Regions from separate parts of the Exiguobacterium sp. s6 genome, predicted to be linked through region 2. Evidence: predicted binding sites of a transcription regulator. Region 2 holds the regulator's gene; the other holds the start of a gene.

Region 1 (3,149 bases), 570 kb from region 2:
AATACAAGCACGTCGAATTTATGGCAGTGAAGATGGACGAAGCGACAGAAGTCGAAGCGGACGTCACACTCGTCGGCGACGCGAAAGGCGTCAAAGAAGGCGGCTACTTGGCACAGACGCTCTATAAAGTAACGGTCTCGGCAACACCAGCCAACATTCCGGAGCGTATCGAGCTTGATGTTTCTGAACTCGGCATCGGTGACTCGCTCACTGTCGCTGATATTCCAGAGAACAAAGATTACGAAATCGTATCTGAGGGTGATCTTCAAATCGCATCGGTGAATGAACCGGTGGCGGTCGAAGACCTTGAAGCTGATACAGCGACAGAAGGCGAAGTTGAAGCGACTGAAGAGGCGTCAGAAACTTCAACGGAAGAGTCGGAAGAGGCTTCTGAAAACAAAGAATAATCATTTCGAACGGCCCTTTGCGAAGGGTCGTTTTTTTCTAGTCACAAATCCGACAAATGTAAACGATTACGATGTGAAAAATGTGTCAACATGTGGAAGGGGCGATTGCAATTTATTCGTTTCGGGCTTATATTGTTAATGATTTCACATGTTCGTTCTTATTATAATGGTTTCATTCAAACAGAAAGAAGGGTTTGTGACATGGCATCAATGGAAATCCATGCACTCGAATCGTTGCGGAAGAAAGCACAGGCATCTTCGCAAATGATTCATTATCGGCCAATGGAGTACTTTTTACGAGCAATGCTCGCGGGGATCTTTATCGGATTCGCTTCAATTTTCACACTGAAAGTCGTCAACGGAATGTATTTGATCGATTCTCCGTTCACAACGCTCATCGGAGGATTCTCATTCGGGATCGCCCTCGTCATGATCATCTATGGCGGAGCCGAACTGTTCACCGGGAATACGATGTACTTCACAACCTCGACGATGCGGGGGTACACGACGCTCAGCGACACGATGCTCGTCTGGTTGCTCTGCTTTGTCGGGAATGCGCTCGGTGGCGTTTTGTTCGCCTTGCTGCTCGCCCCGACCGGTGTCATCCAAGAACTTGGGATGAACAACTGGCTGTTCTCGGTCGTCGAGAGCAAGATGCACCACACGACGGTCGAAATTTTCTTCCGCGCGATCTTCTGCAACTGGATGGTCTGTCTTGCCATCTTCTTGCCGAAGCAAATGAAAAACGAGTTCGCCCAAATCTTCTCGATGATCTTCCTCGTCGCCGTTTTCTTCGCCTCAGGATTTGATCACGTCATCGCCAACTTCGTCTTGTTCGCCCTCACGCTCGTCGTCCCGCATCCTGAGGCGATCAGCTTTGCCGGCGCGATCCACAACTTGATCCCAGCCACGTTCGGGAATATCATCGGTGGCGCGTTGTTCATGGGTGCGATCTATACGTGGTTAAACGCGAAAGGCTTGCGTGAAGCCCAAGAATCGGAAGCAACGGAAGAAGTCGAATTGAAAATTGTGAAACCTGCCAAAGAAGTATAAGGTAGCTCACGACAACGAGCAGTCGAGTCCACGTCAGTGGCTCGACTGTTTTTGCGTTTTTATCACAAGCATTGATCACAATTTCGACTTCACATCTCAATAGCAAAACATGACATAATCTATATATGGAACTTAAGCGAGTAATTAACTCGCTTGTAATCAATATATAGTGAGGTGATGCGGAGTGAATATGCTCCAGCTTTATGAAGATGTCTGTGTTCTCCCAGATCAGGACCTCGTACAAGAGAACGCCAACGTCGACGGGAAATCACCACTTGGAAAATTGGCACGATTATCCTCAGAAGTATCAAAACAATTGTCGACGACATATCTATTATCAGAACGGTCACGTCAAGCCGTCGAGGATAATTTTTTGTATATCCATGACGCCGACTACTATGTGACAGGATCGACGACGTGTTGTCAAATCCCACTCGGTGAGCTACTCACGAACGGATTTCATACCGGGCACGGGACGATTCGACCGCCCCAGGATATCCGCTCGGCGATGGCGCTCGCTTCGATTATTCTTCAAGCGAACCAAAACATGCAGCATGGCGGTCAAGCTTTCCCGATGTTTGATGTCGACCTCGCACCGTATGTCGAAAAGACGTATGAACGTCAGCTCGAGCGGCTCAAAAAGTTACCAGTCGAATGGACGACCGAGCAACTCTTTGAAACTGCCGAGTCTGAAACAATCGCGGCGACGTATCAAGCGTGTGAGGCGTTCATCCACAACGCCAACTCGATGCACTCACGTGGTGGCGGACAAGTACCGTTCGTTTCCATCAATTACGGCACCGACACGAGCCGGTGGGGACGAGTATTCATTCGAGAGTTGCTGCGCGCGACCGAGCGAGGGCTCGGTAACGGGGAGACGCCGATTTTCCCGATTCAAATCTTCAAAGTGAAAGAAGGGGTCAACTTCCATGAGGACGATCCAAACGTCGACTTGTTCCGTCTCGCGTGTCGTGTGACGGGCAAGCGATTATTCCCGAACTTCTCGTTCGTCGATGCTCCGTTCAACCTTCAATACTACGACGGGACGCACGGCTCGGAAGTCGCCTACATGGGTTGTCGGACACGGGTGATGGGGAATCGGCATGGTGCCGAGACGTCGATTGGACGAGGCAACTTATCATTTTCGACGTTGAACTTGGTCAAAATGGCACTCGTCTCTTCGGATATCCATACTTTTTATGAGACGCTCGACGCTTACGTCGACGTCGCCATCGATCAATTGCTCGAACGATTCGACTATCAAGCGAAGCGGCACGCCGACGAATTTCGGTTCCTCTATGCCCAACACGTCTGGCGGGGTGGAGAGAGACTCGGTCCAGAAGACGATCTTCGCGAGGTACTGAAGCAAGGGACGCTCTCGGTCGGATTTATCGGTCTCGCCGAAGCGCTTCGTGTTCTCACAGGTGGCACGCATGCCGAGTCACGAGAGGCGGAACGGCTTGGGCTCGATATCGTCACTCATTTACGTGATCGAATGAAGCAGGCATCGGAACGATACGATTTGAACTTTTCTCTCTTGGCGACCCCGGCCGAAGGATTGTCGGGTAAATTTGTGACGAGAGATCAGCAATCGTTTGGGATGATCGAAGGTGTGACCGACCGCGCCTTTTATACGAACTCGTTTCATGTGCCCGTGTATCAATCGGTCTCGATTCGCGACAAAGTCCG
Region 2 (3,149 bases):
CGAGGTCGATGATGAGTTGCTCGTCGCTCTTCGACAGTTGTGGCGTCTTCCGTAACGTCGACACGTACTGATGCGGATGCGCTTCTTCCATGACAGTCACGTCATGCAAATCACCGATTTCTGCCTTCTCCGTCTCATCCGACTTCACTTTCCGATGGCGCGTCTGTTTTTTCTTCAACTGCAACACCATCTGACGGCAGCCGTCGCGCTTCTCTTGCTCGCTGAGCGGTAGATACGCCTCGTGGACGAAGTACTCCTTCAACATCTCGGCCATCGTCTCTTCATCGATTTGGGAGACGTAGGCAAGCTTCGTGATCGTCTCATCGAGCTTCTTCGTGAAGAAGCCGACGGGAAAGTTCGTCAACTTTTTGACGATTTCCATATCGAACGTATAGTTGATCTCGATTTTGGCGCGGTCAGGTTTCTCGTAGTTCTTTTGTGTGAACGCCATATGATTGACCCCTTTGACGTCGAACACTTCATTAAAGTCTTTCGTCACTTCAATGATTCCGGCCGGCAATGGATCGATCGTGAATCGACCTTGTAACTGTTTAAAGCGGACTTCCCCGACTTTATAGAAGAGGAAACTCGACAACAGCCCGTCATTCAAGAACGTATGGGGTGCGAGTGGGACCCGCAGTTGATACACGTACTGGGTCAAGCGCTCGTCTTTCGTCTTATACGTCCGGACGAGACCGATCGCTTCGAGCCGGAACAGACAGTCTGTCAGCTCGTTGATCGAGTAATCGAGCATCTCACAAAGCGCGCTATGTGACATATAGTTCGATTTCATTTTCCCGGGCTTCAGCTCGCTCCAAAGCGTCTGATACATCGCGAGCGCCTTCACTCCGATGACCGGCTGATATAAATGGTACAGCGACTGATACGACTCGCGATCGATGAGTCCGGTGCTCATGATCAACAGTTCGTCAGTTCCGTACAGGATTCGTTCTTTTTCCATGGTAGGTCTCCCTTGAAAAAAGGCGACCAGCAGGCCGCCCGTTTAGTTGGTCGATTTTTCTTGCTTCATTAAATCTTCTAGTTCTTTAAAGAACACAGAGATATCTTTGAACTGGCGATAGACGGACGCGAAGCGGACGTATGCCACTTCGTCGACCCGCGCGAGCTCGTTCATGACGAGCTCCCCAACCTGTTCACTCGGAATCTCGGACTGGCCGAGGGCGCGTAACTGTTGTTCGACTTTCGTGACCACACCTTCAAGTTGCTCCAGCGTGACCGGACGTTTCTCGCACGCCCGAATAATCCCGCGAAGCACTTTCTCACGGCTGAACTCTTCCCGATTCCCGTCTTTTTTGACGATGATGAGCGGTGTCTGTTCGACCGTTTCAAACGTGGTAAAGCGATAGCCGCACTCCTCGCATTCGCGACGGCGACGAATCGAATAGAAATCTTGTACTGGCCGGGAGTCGAGCACTCTCGTTCCATTATGATCGCATTTAGGACAACGCATGCTCAGCCCTCCTTATCGTTCGACAGATTGATTCCCGATGGCGCGGAGCGGGAACTTTACGGATAGCGCCTCATAATATGTGGTGACGATTTGACCGAGGTCCGGTCCGAGCATCTGGTCACGGTTCAATGTAAAATCGACGGCCGTGCGTCCGCCGTCCACTTGGACGATGGTCGCCAATGCGTCCCATCCGTCTCCATGAAACGCCACTTCGCCCCGGTCTGCATCGACCCGGCGAACCGTTTGACCTTCTGCTTGAATCCGTTCGCGGAGCCATGTGAGCACGGCGCTTGGCGATGCCGCCACGTAACGCGTCCGTAACGCCTCATTTTTATGCGAATCGTCCGTTTGGACATGTGTTTGAAACTTATCAAATAATCCCATTATCCACCTCGACACCTTATTTATATAGGTTAAGCATATCAAAATTAAGCGGTTAACAAAACAATTAAAAGGGCTGACCGAAAATCGGCCAGCCTCATAAGGTCAATCTGATTATTTGCTGATTGCCACTTGCGCTTCAGGAACACGAATCGGTCCCATCCCACGGTCAAGTTTCACATCTTCACGAACTTTTGCTTCCAAGCCTTCTGCAATGTATTGCGAGGCTGTAGCTGGATCGATTCGATCCCCACATGTGAACACATCGACTGATGCGTAGCCATGCTCTGGGAAACTGTGAATCGTTAAGTGTGATTCTGAAATGATAACGACTCCACTTACACCGTGCGGCGCAAATTTGTGGAAAGCGACTTCGCGGACTTCAGCGCCCGAACGAAGTGCTGCATCGACGAACAAGCGCTCGATGTAGTCGATATCGTTTAATTTGTCGGGATTGCACTCCCAAAGTTCTGTAATAATGTGACGTCCCATAGTATCCATATTAGTGGATCCCCCTTTACATCAATGGTCTCAAAGTAGTTGATGATCACTCACTTTGTGCCTGAATCGCCCACAACCACGGGGGCAAGTTAGTCCTAAGAGGTCCTAACCCTTTAAGTTGCGTTTGTCAGACCAATTGAAGTTCACGAGTTAGAGTGTATCTTGTTTAGGACGTCGTTACAAGACATTTGTTTCAATTCTTTAAAAATATTTTTAGATAAATATATTTTTTCAGACGTGGGTTTCTTGTTGTCCGATTTGCAGGTAGCTCGCGACCATGTCCAACAAGTCGACGACGCGGCACGAATAGCCCCATTCGTTGTCGTACCAAGCGAGCACTTTGACATGATTGCCCCCGAGCACCATCGTCGAATCGGCATCGATGATTGACGAACGCTCATCTCCATTGAAGTCGATCGAGACGAGCGGTTCGTTCGAGACGCCGAGCACGCCTGTCATTTCCCCGTGTGCAGCACGCTCGAACGCCTGATTCACTTCGTCGACCGTCACATCTCGACGCAACTCGACGACGAGATCGACGAGCGAGACGTTCGGCGTCGGCACTCGTAGCGCCATCCCGTTCAATTTGCCCTGAAGTTCCGGCAAGACGAGCCCGATGGCTTTCGCAGCACCAGTCGAAGTCGGTATAATGGAACTGCCACAAGCACGGGCACGACGCAAATCTTTATGCGGATTGTCGATATTGTTTTGATCGTTCGTATAGGCATGCACCGTCGTCACGAGCCCCGTTTCAATCCCGAACGTCGAATCCAATACTTTGACGACCGGGCCGAGA

Evidence for each region. Region 2 encodes NrdR, which represses ribonucleotide reductase genes. Its sites were predicted from a motif close to AACACNATATATNGTGTT; they were not measured.
Region 1: the regulator NrdR is predicted to act here: its motif matches at 1,617-1,634, upstream of KNP75_RS07695 (anaerobic ribonucleoside triphosphate reductase).

What each region holds. Positions count from the first base shown of each region.
Region 1 covers NZ_JACSLN010000001.1:1,488,779-1,491,927, reverse strand. The annotation lists gene KNP75_RS07705 (50S ribosomal protein L25/general stress protein Ctc) at 1-407, shown strand, start outside; gene KNP75_RS07700 (formate/nitrite transporter family protein) at 609-1,460, shown strand; gene KNP75_RS07695 (anaerobic ribonucleoside triphosphate reductase) at 1,651-3,149, shown strand, end outside.
Region 2 covers NZ_JACSLN010000001.1:915,736-918,884, reverse strand. The annotation lists gene KNP75_RS04725 (DnaD domain protein) at 1-961, opposite strand, end outside; gene nrdR (transcriptional regulator NrdR) at 1,004-1,471, opposite strand; gene KNP75_RS04715 (hypothetical protein) at 1,484-1,855, opposite strand; gene speD (adenosylmethionine decarboxylase) at 1,967-2,353, opposite strand; gene KNP75_RS04705 (glyceraldehyde-3-phosphate dehydrogenase) at 2,585-3,149, opposite strand, start outside.